DNA from 4 places in the Streptomyces sp. NPDC059256 genome. Region 2 is predicted to be linked to each of the others. Evidence: riboswitches for the same ligand, from Rfam matches in the RefSeq annotation. Region 2 holds a riboswitch; each other region holds the start of a gene.
What was found. A riboswitch is a leader RNA that binds a small molecule or an ion and turns the genes downstream of it on or off. The one in region 2 is predicted to bind cobalamin.

Region 1 (3,210 bases), on a different contig from region 2:
TCGATGAGATCGCCGAGCCGGTCCAACTGCTCCTCGCGCAGGGCCGCGAACGATGTGTCGGGGGCCGGCACGAACCGACGGCCCGCGGCCCGGGCGACCTCGCGCAGGAACTGTCGGCGAAAGCCGTCGCTCTCCAAGGAACCGTGCCAGTGGGTGCCCCACACCTGCCCGAGGCGGCATCCCGCCAAGAAGGGCTCCCCACCGAGGACTTCGGCCACCCCGTGATGGATCTCGTACCCCTCCACCCGCTCCCCGAGCGCACTTCCGACCGGTCGGGCGAGCGTCTTCTCCACGGCGAAGCGGACCCGGACCGGGAGCAGTCCCAGCCCGGTGACCGACCCGGCCTTGGACTCCACCTCGTCGTGGATGTGCTCGCCGAGGAGTTGGAAGCCCCCGCAGATGCCCAGCACGGGTCGGCCCGCCGCCGCTCGCCTGGCCAACTCCCCGGCCAGACCGCGTTCCTGGAGCCAGCGCAGGGCCCGTACCGTGCCCCGGGTGCCCGGGACGATCACCAGATCGGCGTCCGCCAACTCCTCGGGCCGGTCCACGAAGCGCACGAGGACCCCCGGCTCCGCCGCCAGCGCGTCCACGTCCGTGAAGTTGGACATCAACGGCAGCGCACACACCGCGACCCGCAGCACGTCCTCGCCGACCGGGGGCGCCGTGACCGACTCGCGTACGGCACCGCGCAGGGACACCCGCAGACCGTCCTCCTCGTCGATCCCGAGCCCGTGGGCGTACGGGAGGACCCCGAACGTCCGCCGTCCGGTGAGGTCGTGGAGCATGTCGAGGCCCGGCTCCAGCAGGGAGACGTCGCCGCGGAACTTGTTGATGAGGTAGCCCGCCACCAAGCGTTGGTCCTCGGCCGCGAGCAGTGCCGTCGTCCCGAAGAAGGAGGCGAACACCCCACCGCGGTCGATGTCGCCCACGACCAGCACCGGCAGCCCGGCCGCCCGGGCGACACCCATGTTGACGATGTCGGTCCGCCGTAGGTTGATCTCGGCGGGGCTTCCCGCCCCCTCGCAGATCACGGCGTCATGGGTGGCCCGCAACTCCTCCAGGCACTCCACGACGGTGGCCAGCAAGGTCTGCTGTCGGCCGCCGTGGTAGCCGCGGGCGCTCATCTCACCGACCGGTCTGCCCATCAGCACGACCTGGCTGGACCGGTCGCTGCCGGGTTTGAGGAGCACCGGGTTCATCAGTGCGCTGGGCTCGACGCGGGCGGCCTGCGCCTGCATCGCCTGGGCCCGGCCGATCTCCGCGCCCTGTCGGGTGACGAAGGAGTTCAGGGACATGTTCTGGCCCTTGAACGGAGCGACCTTCACCCCCTGCCGCACCAGCCAGCGGCAGATGCCCGCCGTGACCACGCTCTTGCCCGCGTCCGACGTGGTGCCGGCGATCAGCAGGCCACCGCCGCGCCCTCGGCTCGTCATCAGGTCCCCCGGCCCTCTCGTCGTCCTCGCTGCGGTCTCGCTGCCCGTGCGAACAGCGAGCGGGCCATCACGCCCACACCGAGCGCCAACACCCCGACCCGTCGTGACAGCCGTACCGCCCGCTCGATGTCGGCCAACTCCACCTGCCGGCCCGCGGAGTGCAGGACCGGTCGGTGCTCGATCCGTCCGGCGTAGGAGAGCGTCCCGCCGAGTCGTACTCCCAGCGCACCGGCGAACGCGGCTTCCACGGGTCCCGCGTTGGGGCTGGGATGCCGATGGGCGTCGGCCCGCCAGGCCGCGAGTGCCCGGGGGGCGCTCTCGCCCGCGACGGCGGCGAGAGCGGCCGTCAGCCTCGCTCCGGGCCAGCCGGCGACATCGTCGAGCCGGGCCGAGGCCCAGCCGAACCGTCGGTGCCGGGGCGACCGGTGCCCCACCATCGCGTCCAGGGTGTTCACCGCACGGAAGGCGACCAGTCCGGGCACGCCCGCGACCGCGCCCCACACCAGGGCCCCCACGACCGCGTCCGACGTGTTCTCGGCGACGGACTCGACGACCGCCCGGGCGATCTGCTGCTCGTCCAGGTACTGGGGGTCGCGTCCGCACAGGTGTGGCAGCCGGGCCCGGGCCCGCTCGATGTCACCGGCCGCGAGCGCGGCACCGACGGCACGGGCCTCCCGGCCCAGTGACGTCCCTCCGACCACGGTCCAGGTGGCGGTCGCGGTCAGCGCGGTGCGGAGCACCGGACTGCGGCGGGTGGCACGGGACGCCAGGGCGGCGGTCGCGGTGGCCCCGCCGACGCAGAGCGTCGTGTACAGGGCTCCCCAGCCGCGGTGGTCACGCCACAGGGCCTTCTCGACGGTGCCGGCGGCCCGCCCGAAGAGGGCGACGGGATGCCCTCGGCGCGGGTCGCCGAGCAGTAGATCAGCCAGGAGCCCGGCAGCCGCCCCGTACGCGAAGACACGATCGGTACGCATGGGTTTCAGACCGGCGTTCCGCCTCGGAGGGCCCTTGGTGCCGGCCCGTGGGATATCCGTGTTCCCTGCCGGGCCGGCGTCGCCGGGGGTGCACCGCACAGCAAGTGGATGCCGTCGATCAAGGCAGGGGCTGGACCGTAGCCGGGCATGGCGATATGTCCTCACTCAGGGTGTCCGCGCCCTGGTTCGACGTGATCGACGGCGAGAGTTCCTGGCTCACGGGGAGGAACTCCCCGGTCACAGTGGCGGGACCGCGCCGGATTCGCACCGGCTTCCTCTGCTGCTGTCGTAGTTGGCCCCGGCAGTCCACCACGCCCCGAGAACAGCCGTCAACCTGCCGTTGACCTGCGACGGTGCAGTGTGCCGAGCCCCACATCGCCCCTGCTTCCCGAGGATCCCTCAGGGCACGCAGAAGCCGGACCGCAGATCCCGAGAGATCGACGGCCCGGCTGTGAAACGACTGCTGCTGTGCGGTGAGGTGCGGCCTCAGGTGACGATCAGATATATGCCGTAGCTGATGGCCGCGGTGCAGAGGGCGAAGCAGGTGTAGGCGCCTATCCGGGGAAGGGCAACCGAGCCGGTGCCGGAGGCGGTCGCAGCCCCCTGCTTGCTCAGACCGATGATGCCCAGGGTGAACAGGCCCACCAGCGCAATGGTGGCGACGAGACTCACGCCGAAGACGGAGCCGAGGGCTACCCAGTCGATTTTCATGGTCTTCAGTCCTTACACCGCGGCCGGGCTGGCGGGGCCGGCTTCGGGGGTCGCGGCATTGCGGGCCGGGATGGTCGTCTTGAGGTCGTCCA
Region 2 (3,210 bases):
GTCCTGGCCGGGCTGCCGGCGCCCCGGCGTGCGCTCGAACGGTGTCGTCTCGTAACCGAGTTGGAGGCGGAGCTGGTCCGGGACGGGGACGCGGAGGTACGCCGAGCGCTGGCCGCCAACCCCCGGCTCAGCGCGCACGGTGTCGCCCTCCTGGCGGAGGACCGAGACGACGGCGTCCGCTCGGCGGTGGCGCTGCGGCCCGACCTCAACGAGGAGCAACGTGCCGCGGTGCGCTACGACTTCGACCTGGCGTCGATGTCGAAGACTCTGCCCTGGGTCAAGGGCCTGCACGGTGACGCCGATGCGATGCGCCGCCTCGCCATGTCGTCCCATCCGCTCATCCGCCGAAGCGTGGCCCGGGCCCGGCATCTTCCAGCGGACGTCGTGGAGCGTCTGGCGCGGGACGAGGACAAGACGGTCCGCCTGTTCCTCGCCGAATCGTGCGATGACGCGCCGGCCGAGCTGCTGCTGGAGGTCTGGCGCTGGTGGGACGGCAGCTTCAGTCACCCTGACCGCCCCCGCGGCCACCCCAACTTCCCCCGTACTGGCCTGCTGCGCTACGTCGGCGACCCCGATGGACGGATGCGCCGTCTGGCGCTGGACGATCCGGAGTCCACGCCTGCCGACGTCGCACATCTCGCTCGCGACCCCGAGGCCGAGGTGCGCCACCGCGCGGCCGAGGACACCCGGCTGTCACCGGCTGACGCGGTGAGGTTTCTGAACGACCCGGCGGCTCACGTCCGCGGGGCCGCCCTGCGCAATCCACGGCTGCCTGCCCGCGTCCTCGCCGCGCTGCTGCACGATCGCGACACGGCATGCGCGGCGGTCACCAATCCGGCGATTCCGGTCCCTGTCCTGCATCGCATCCTGGCCACGGTCGCGGCAGCCGTGGCGGCCCGAAGCTGATCAGCATCAGACCACCGGGCAGCCGTGGCGGTCTGACCCTGAGCTCCGGCAGACCGCTGCCCCGGTGGATCGAGTTGGCCCACCGCAGAGGCTTTCGCCCGGGCAGGCGCTGGAGGATGCCATCGCGCAGATGTGTGCCGGTTCCGCGCGCCCCTCTCACCGGGAAGGCGGACAGCCGCCCCGGCCACCTGTCGGGTTGGTGGATTGCGCCACCCGACCGAGGCTTCGCCGTGTGACCTGCGCTGCAACTGCGGCCCAGGCATACGATCCGGCCGCGCCGTCTGTCATGATGACGCCGAAAGGCGACGGCGGATCGAGGAAACCGGTGTGAATCCGGTGCGGTCCCGCCACTGTGATCGGCGAGCGAACCCCAAACAGACCACTGCCCCTACGCGGGTGGGAAGGCTGGGGCGAGCGTTGACCCGAGAGCCAGGAGACTCACGCGGTCGCCTCCTCGACAGACTGGGGCGGATCTCCCCAGAGGGGAGTGTGAGTCGGGATGCCCGAAGGGCAACGTTCCGGGGCTCCGGCGCCGTGCCGGGTCGTCGTGTGCCGGGACTGCTGCTGCGGCAGCGCGAAGGTGACCGGTATCGATCACGCGGCGCAGGTCGCCGCGCTGAGCCGGGACCTTCCGGTACGGATCTCCGAGTGTCTGGACGTCTGCGACCAGGCGAATGTGGTCGTCGTCCAGCCCTCGGCTGCGGGACGCGCCGCCGGTGCCCGTCCTGTCTGGCTCGGCCTCGTCAACGACCCCGCCGCGACCGACGACATCGTCGACTGGGTGCGCGCGGGCGGCCCCGGAGAGGCCCCGCTGCCGGAGATCCTCGGCCTGTACGCCTTCACCCCGCCACGGCGGGTCCGTGACGCGTCGTCCGCCGACCCCCGCTGAACCCTGCCAACCGACCGCGGCGCAACGGCGTCCGCGGTGAGAGGACCGACCACACCATGGCGAAACGCTCCCTGTCCCTGCTGGCCGCTGCCGCTTTCCTGGTGGCGGGCTGCGGCGGTGGCACATCAACCGACCGGGACGATCCCGCCGCCTCGGGATCCGCAACCGAGGGCTTCCCCGTCACCGTGACCAACTGCGGGGTGAAGACGACGTACGAGCGTCCGCCGCAGCGCGCGGTGACGCTGAACCAGCACGCCACCGAAGTGCTCCTCGCTCTCGGTCTGGAGAAGTCGATGGTGGGCACCGCCTATCTCGACGACAAGATCCTCCCCGAGTACCAGGACGCCTATCGGGGGATCAAGGTGCTCTCGAAGGAGTACCCGTCCTTCGAGGTGCTGCTGAACGCCGAACCGGACTTCGCCTACGCCGGGTTCGCGAGCACCTTCGACGAGAAGGAGGGCCGCAGCAGGGCCGCTCTCGCCAAAGCGGGCGTCGACTCCTATCTGAATGTGGAGGAGTGCCCGACGGGACCGGTGACGATGGCGATGATCGGCGAGGAACTACGCGGCATCGGGAAGATATTCGGGGTTCCGGAGCGTGCGGAACGCGAGGTCAAGAAGGCCGAGGCGGCACTCGGTGCGGTCGACAAGAAGCTCGGCGGTGTCGATGCGCTCAAGGTGTTCGTATACGACAGCGGGGACAAGACGGCGTTCACCGCGGGTGGCGCGGGCGTCGGCAACGAGATGATCAAGGAGGCGGGCGGGGCCAACATCTTCGCCGATCTGGACAAGCAGTTCGGTGATGTCTCGTTCGAGCAGGTCGCCGAACGGGCCCCCGAGGTCGTCGTGATCTACGACTACGGGGACCAACCCCTTGCGGCCAAGAAGAAGTTCCTGCTGTCGCACCCGGCGCTCCAGGACGTGCCCGCCATCAAGAACAAGCGGTTCGCGGTACTCCCGTTGTCCTCGACCGTGCTCGGGGTGCGGGTACCGGCGGGTGTGGACTCGTTGGCCCGTCAGCTGCACCCGGACCGCTTCCGGTGACGGGCGCGCCCCGGGCCCTGGGTGACGTTGCCTCGGCTGTCACCAAGGCTCCCGGGCCGACCGCCACCGCCGCGGTGGGCGGCCGGGGCCGACCTCCGTACGGACTGGTGCTGGCCGTGCTGGCGCTGCTGGTGCTCCTCGCCGCGACCGCGGGGATCGCCGTCGGGTCCATCAGCGTTCCCACCGGGCAGGTCTGGTCGATCGTCCTGCACCATGTGCATCCTGGGCTCGCTGACGTCACCTGGACCCCGGTCCGCGAGACGATCGTGCTGGATGTGCGGCTACCCCGGGTCCTGTTGGCCGGGGTGGTCGGCGCCGGTCTCGCCGTCTCCGGCATGGCTCTCCAGGCACTGGTCCGCAATCCGCTGGCCG
Region 3 (3,210 bases), on a different contig from region 2:
GGTGTCCCCGATGTTGACCACCTTGCCCCGGGTGGCAGAGGCGAAGGCAGAGCCGTCGACGCTGACCTTCCAGGTGTTGGAACCGCTGTTGGACTTGCCGTTGATGGCGGTGATGGTGCCGGAGCCCGACGCCGGGGTCACGGAGGTCACGCAACCGGGCGGTGTGGCGGCCGAGGCCGCCGCGTTCAGCACGTCTGAGAGAGTGCTCGTACCTGCGGTGGGGGTGAAGGCGACCGAACAGACCTTGAGACCGCCTGCGCCGTCGTCCACGGTGAGGGCGAGTTCGGTGGCGGTGCCGGGGGTGAAGGCGCTCTCTGCGACCCACTGCGGCGCGCCGGGAGTGACGGGGGTGGGCGGAGCGGTGGTGAAACCGCCGCCCGCGACGGCACGGAGTGCGTCGATGGAGGCGTAGGCGGAGGGCCCGGTGTCGCTGGGCTTGTACTTGAAGCCGCCGGCCGGGTTGTACTGCTGGGCGATGAGGAAGTCGATGGGGGTCTTGCCCATGGAGGTGAGGAAGTCGCCCGTCTGGGCGTTGATGCCACAGGCGTTGAGCCCGGCGACCGCCCATCCGTTGGAGTTGGTGTTGATCCCGTACATCGCGTTGAACGCGCCGGTCGCGGGGACCAGTTTGTTCTTGAGGAAGGTTCTGGCCTGGACGATGTCCGTGTCCGTGTTGGGGACTCCGGACGCGCACAGGGCCGCCATCGAGGCGCCGGTCATATCGACATCGCTGGCTGCGCTGAGACGGGTGGGGTTGCCCTCGGCCTTCTGGTAGTCCCAGCCGCCGTCGTTGTGTTGGTTGGCCCGGATGCGGGTGGTCACCTTGTCCAGGAGCGCTTGGGGCACGCGTTGAGCACCGGTCTGGGTCTTCGCACCGGCGAGCGCGAGCGCGGCGAAGACGGTGCCGTTGTAGTTGGCCGAGGGGCCGAAGTAGCCGGCTTCGGCGGTTTGCCAGTAGCCGTAGACATCGGCGATCAGATTGCGGGAGGCGGACACCCGGGCGGGGTCGATGCCCGCCGCGTAGGCGTTCAGCGTGCCCCGCTCGTAGTCGGTGACGACGGGTGAGGCCGCGGGCCAACCGGCCGTGGTCAGCAGGTTCCGATAGACGGTTCGGGCGTTCTTCGTCACATCACCACCGGGTGTCACGTCCACAACCGCGGTACCGGCCGCGGCGAAGGCGCTGAAGGCCCACTCGTTGGAGAGTCCGGAGCCCGCGTACGAACCGTCCGCCGCCTGGAGGGACTTGAGGTAGGCGACGCCGTTGGTCTTGGAGGTGGCGATCTGGGCCGGTGTGGAGGTAGCCGCCGCGAGCGGCACGGTCAGGGCGATGAGCCCGATGGCTACGGGCACCGCCAAGGTGAGGCGGCGGGAGGTCGAGGGACGGTGCATGGCCTGCTCCTGTGGTGACAGGGACGCCGGCGCCGGGCGCACAGGACCGCGGAAAACCCGTGCGGCCGAGGCGAGTTCGGGCCGTCGTCCAATCGCGTGGTACGGCTTCGAGCGCTGCTGCACCGCATGGGCATTCGGGCTCGGAACGGTCCTTGCCGTCCCACACCGCTGCGCGTCAGCTCCGGGTTCACACCGGATTCCCCCATGTGGCAGCCCTGGACGCTACCCGAGCGGTGGCGAGTGCACCAGATCGGCCACGACGGTGGCCGGGAATCACCCACTTGCGATTCAGGTCACCTTGACGCTGTCTTTATCTGCATGTTCCAATCCGGCTGATACGCACTGCACTTCAGGGAAAGCCGGTCGAAATCCGGCGCTGACCCGCAACCGTAGGCCCGGCCGGAGCCGGGCGAGTCGGAATGCCTGGAGCAACAGTTTTTCAGCGAGAAGCGCCGTCGCGGACTACGGCGTGGTCGACCGGCGCTTCCCGCCTGCGATGACTCGGGGAGCGGCCCCTCAACCACGGCCGTCGCACGGCTGATGTGAGGAGCCGTGGTGGGCAGAGTCGGACGGAGAAGGCGGACAGCGCTGGTGGCGCTGTTGTCGGCCGTGTTTCTTCTCGGCGGCACCGGTGTCGCCTTCGTCAACGCTCCCCCGGTCGCGGCCGACCCGATGGCGCAGTGCACCGCGAGTGCCGGTGCCGTGGTCGCCGTGGACTTCGGGCCGTTCGGCGGCGCGGTGGAACGGGGCTGCGATGCCACTCCCACCACCGGCTACGAATTGCTGCACGAGGCTGGTTTCAGTACGGCCGGAACCGGCCACGACGGTCCGGCGTTCATCTGTCGCATCGGCCACGGATCCTTCAACTCCGGTACGCAGTACCCGACTCCGGCCGTGGAGGACTGCGTCCTCACGCCACAGGCGACCGCGTACTGGTCCTACTGGGTCGCCGCACCGGGTGACGACGACTGGTCGTACAGCCAGTACGGGGCGATGGACCGCAGGCCCCGGCCGGGGGACGTGGACGCCTGGGTCTTCGGCGGCACGGACATCGGTGGCAGCACGGGGCGACCGACGTTCACCCCTGACGAAGTGCGAGCGGGAGGTGGCACTCCCGGGCCCGATCCCGAGGTGCCCAACGTGCCACCGGCCGAGGTGAAGATCGCCAAGGCCGCCGCCTGGGTGCGGGGGAAGCTGACGGACGGTGAGCGAGTGGTGGACGACGGCTCCGAAACGCCCAACCACTTCCTCACCACCGAGGCCGCCTTCGCCCTCGCCGCTGCGGACGGCAAGAGTGCCACCCTGGACAGGACGATCGCCTTCCTGGGATCCGCCACCGATGCCTACGCCTATGCGGCGGGTCGGAGCGAGCCGCCGGACGCAACGGCAGCTGCTCGCCTCGCCCTGGTCGCAGCGGTGGCGGAGGCAGACCCCCGTGACTTCGGCGGGCACGACCTGCTCGCCGATCTGGTGGACAACGTCTGTGTGAGCGGCCCGGAGTCCGGCACCCACACACCCGGCTGCACCGCCAAGGGCGACTTCCGCAACGCGGCGTACACCGATGGACAGGCACTCGGGGTGCTGGCGCTGTTGCGTGGCGGCGTCCGGCCCCCGGTGGACACGGTGGCCAGGCTGGCTCGGCTCCAGTGCCGGAACGGCAGTGTCAGCAGCATCCTGATCGGCCCCGGTGAGAACTGTGACGGCGACCCCGCCACCACGGGTCTCGCCGTCCTCGCGCTCCACAAAGCGGGCGATCAGCGCACGGCAGTGACCAAGGCCCGCGACTACCTGGGCAGGGCTCAGTTCTCCAACGGCTCCTTC
Region 4 (3,210 bases), on a different contig from region 2:
GCACCGGGAGTGCGTACGGCGAGCGTGCGGATCAGTTCGTCCACCCGCGTCAGAGCCGCGGCGCTTGCGGCCCGTACGTCGACACGGATCGTGGCCAGATCGGGCACCGTGTTGCCGGAGGTGCCCGCGGAGACGAGGGTCGGGGTGATGGTGGTGGCCTCCGGGCCGTGCGGTCGGCCCTCGCGCATCAGCGCGTCCAGTTCGGCGAGCGCAAGGATCTGATGGGCCGCCTCGATCGCCGCGTTGATTCCCTTCTCCGGCTGGAGGCCGGAGTGCGCGGCTCTGCCCCGCACGGAGATGTCGTACCGGGACACCCCCTTGCGCACGGTCTTCAACGCTCCGTCGTCGGCGGACGCCTCCAGGACGAAGGCCGCCGCACACCCCCGCGCCGATTCCAGGATCAACTCCCGAGAGGTGCGGGAACCGACCTCCTCGTCCCCCGTGACCAGGATGCAGATGCCGTCGAGGGAGTCGAGACTCCCCACCGCGTGGAACATCTGCACCAGCCCCGCCTTCATGTCGAAGACACCGGGTCCACGGGCGATGCCGTCCTCGACGGACCAGGGATGGCTGGACAAGGAGCCGATCGGCCATACGGTGTCGTGGTGCCCGACCAGGAGCACCCGGGGAACGCCGAAGGCCCAGCGCAGATGGGTCACCCCGCCGATCACCAGGGTTTCGGGAGCTGTGTCCAGCCATCGGCTGCCCTGCGCCGCGACCGTCGTCGCACTGCGGGCCACGGCCTGATGGTCGGCCGAGAAGGATTCGCACAGAACGAGCTCTTCCAACTCGGTCAGCATGCGGTTGAGATCCACGAGGTCCCTTCGTTGAACACAGGAGGACTTGCCCGTCGATCCGATCCGGCGACCCCCGGCCCGCTACCGCCGACACGTGCTCTCGGCGCGGCGGACAGGGCCGTCCGTGGGCCGCCACGACAACTGCGGTACTCGCTCATGGACACCCCCGATCGGGTCGAACTCCGGTAAAGCGTAAGTTCGTTGGGAATCATCCCAAGAACGGCGACAGCAGGCTACGATGCGTGGGCTCCGGTCCTACCGGTGTGACAACTCAATGCGCGTACGACTGGGGAAAGCCGGTGTGATTCCGGCGCTGACCTGCAACCGTGATCGGCGATTGGCTGCCGTGAGCCGGACCGCCCGTCGTGACGCGCGTGCACTGCTTCCCACCGCCATGGTCTGCGGCGCGAAGCCCCGAGTCCGGTGCACGGCAGCGTCCGTCCACGGGGCGGTGCGTGGGCCGTTGGTCGGTTCCCAGGGGTCGCGCGGCCGGCCTCCATCGGAAAGGCACCCTCGTGCGCCAGACGCTCGCCCTCCGCGTTGCGACCCTCACCGCCGTGCTCGGCCTCACCCTCACCGCCGCACCCCTCGCCCATGCGACACCCGCGCCCACCACCGTCCCCACGAATGCGCCGGTCTTCGTGAAGCTCACGGTGCAAGGACCGGAAGGGCGTCTCTTCAAGGGCCTCATCAGAACCAAGGGGCACGACGTCACCACCGCGACGGGTGGTACCCACCGTTGTGACGGCACCAACGGCGGTCAGTACCCGACCGCCGTACCCACCCCGACCGCGGCGCTCGACGACGCCGCGCGCAAGCGCCACTTCACCTGGGACGGCACCTGGTACTCGTCCTTCGACGACTTCTCCGTGGACACCATCAAGGGAGTCAGCGGTGGGGCTTCCGCGTACTGGAACATATCGGTGAACGGCGTACCCACGCCGGTCGGTGGCTGCCAGTTCCGCATCAGGACCGGTGACCACGTCGCCTTCACCTGGACTGCCTTCTAGGCCGCATCAGACACCGTTCGCCCTGTTGGGTAGTGCCGCCTCGACGTCGACCTCGCCCGGTCGACATCGAGGCGGCATGACAGCGGACTGCCCGCATCGCACGGGCGGTACTGGCCCCTGAACCAGGGCCAGTTCCGGCAACCGATCTGTGGTGCACCGCGCGGAACGAGGTCACGAAACCCGTGTCGCCCTTTTGAAGACTTCGAACACGGCGAGGTAGTTCTTCCCGCTGTAGCCCTCGGCGATCGCCCGCTCGGCGATCTCCTTCATCAGCCGCGGCTGGTCGGAGTGAACGCCCTGCTCCACACATGTACGGGTGATGTGCTCCAGCGCATTGAGATTCATCTCCATGGTGCCGACGTCGCCCGGATAGTTGCCCTTGTCCAGATCGGGAGCCTGCTCGGCGAGAGTTGAGTCCACCACCGAGGGCATGAACCAGTTGAGTGCGAGATCGGCGAAGGTGACCGCCGAGACGTTCGCCGATCCGACCAGCGCCGTGGCGTGCAGAAAGCCGTTGATGGTCGCGTACATCAGGTCGAGCAGGGCAGCGTTGTAGAGCACTGCCAAGCTGGGGTCGGAGCCGAGGTAGCGAGGGCTGCCCATGCTCGCCAGCGTCGCCCGGTGCTCGTCGAAGACATCCTGTGGACCGCTGTAGAGGAAGACGGACTCGGGGTGTCCGACGAGCGGTGGTGGCACCATGATCGCGCCGTCCAGGTAGGCGGCACCCCGCGAGGTTGCCCAGGTGACCGCTGCATGTGCCTCGGTGGGGGTACCGGAGTTGAGGTTCACCAGTACGCGCCCCTCCAAGGCATCACCGGCCGATTCAAGGACCGCGTACATGGTTGCGTAGTCCTTGAGGCACAGGATCGTGACAGGGCTGGCGGACACCGCCTCGGCCACGGTCCTCGCGCGGCGGGTGCCCTTGGCGACGAGGCCGTCGGCTTTCTCCGGGGTGCGGTTCCAGACGGTCGTGGCATGGCCGTGGTCCCCCAGTGCCTCGGCGAGGGCCAGACCCATCGGGCCGAGGCCGAGGACGGTAACGGGTGTGTGCTGAGGGCTTGTTGAGCGCTGATTCGTCATGCGGAATAGACTGCTGTCTCACATCGATGTGAGAGTCAACTGAACGTGGTGGTCATCACATGCGCATGGGGGAGTTCTCCCGGCGGACCGGGGTCAGCCAGCGCCTGGTGCGCTACTACGAGGAGCAGGGGCTGCTCAAGCCGTCGCGGCGGCCGAGCGGATATCGCGAGTTCACGGAAGAGGACATGGCCACCGTCCGGGGCATCCGCATGCTGCTCGGCGCCGGACTCAACACCGCGACGATCGCCGAACTGATGCCCTGCATGGTCGACGACGGGCAGACCCTGGCGCCGGCCTGTTCCGGCATGCTGCCCGACCTGAAC

Region 1: linked by a shared signal. The riboswitch ahead of ACFXJL_RS15570 (cobalamin biosynthesis protein) and the one ahead of ACFXJL_RS32255 (hypothetical protein) in region 2 are both predicted to bind cobalamin.
Region 3: linked by a shared signal. The riboswitch ahead of ACFXJL_RS28505 (hypothetical protein) and the one ahead of ACFXJL_RS32255 (hypothetical protein) in region 2 are both predicted to bind cobalamin.
Region 4: linked by a shared signal. The riboswitch ahead of ACFXJL_RS33185 (DUF4430 domain-containing protein) and the one ahead of ACFXJL_RS32255 (hypothetical protein) in region 2 are both predicted to bind cobalamin.

What each region holds. Positions count from the first base shown of each region.
Region 1 covers NZ_JBHYZO010000005.1:374,770-377,979, forward strand. Annotated here, with positions in the region: gene ACFXJL_RS15565 (cobyric acid synthase) at 1-1,433, opposite strand, end outside; gene ACFXJL_RS15570 (cobalamin biosynthesis protein) at 1,433-2,407, opposite strand; cobalamin riboswitch at 2,592-2,734, opposite strand; gene ACFXJL_RS15575 (hypothetical protein) at 2,894-3,118, opposite strand; gene ACFXJL_RS15580 (inorganic phosphate transporter) at 3,131-3,210, opposite strand, start outside.
Region 2 covers NZ_JBHYZO010000029.1:20,513-23,722, reverse strand. Annotated here, with positions in the region: gene ACFXJL_RS32260 (hypothetical protein) at 1-906, shown strand, start outside; cobalamin riboswitch at 1,164-1,367, shown strand; gene ACFXJL_RS32255 (hypothetical protein) at 1,406-1,795, shown strand; gene ACFXJL_RS32250 (ABC transporter substrate-binding protein) at 1,852-2,838, shown strand; gene ACFXJL_RS32245 (FecCD family ABC transporter permease) at 2,835-3,210, shown strand, end outside.
Region 3 covers NZ_JBHYZO010000020.1:37,171-40,380, forward strand. Annotated here, with positions in the region: gene ACFXJL_RS28505 (hypothetical protein) at 1-1,389, opposite strand, end outside; cobalamin riboswitch at 1,495-1,640, opposite strand; cobalamin riboswitch at 1,702-1,831, shown strand; gene ACFXJL_RS28510 (prenyltransferase/squalene oxidase repeat-containing protein) at 2,062-3,210, shown strand, end outside.
Region 4 covers NZ_JBHYZO010000032.1:45,316-48,525, forward strand. Annotated here, with positions in the region: gene ACFXJL_RS33180 (M20/M25/M40 family metallo-hydrolase) at 1-800, opposite strand, end outside; cobalamin riboswitch at 1,040-1,176, shown strand; gene ACFXJL_RS33185 (DUF4430 domain-containing protein) at 1,313-1,807, shown strand; gene ACFXJL_RS33190 (NAD(P)-dependent oxidoreductase) at 1,979-2,887, opposite strand; gene ACFXJL_RS33195 (MerR family transcriptional regulator) at 2,947-3,210, shown strand, end outside.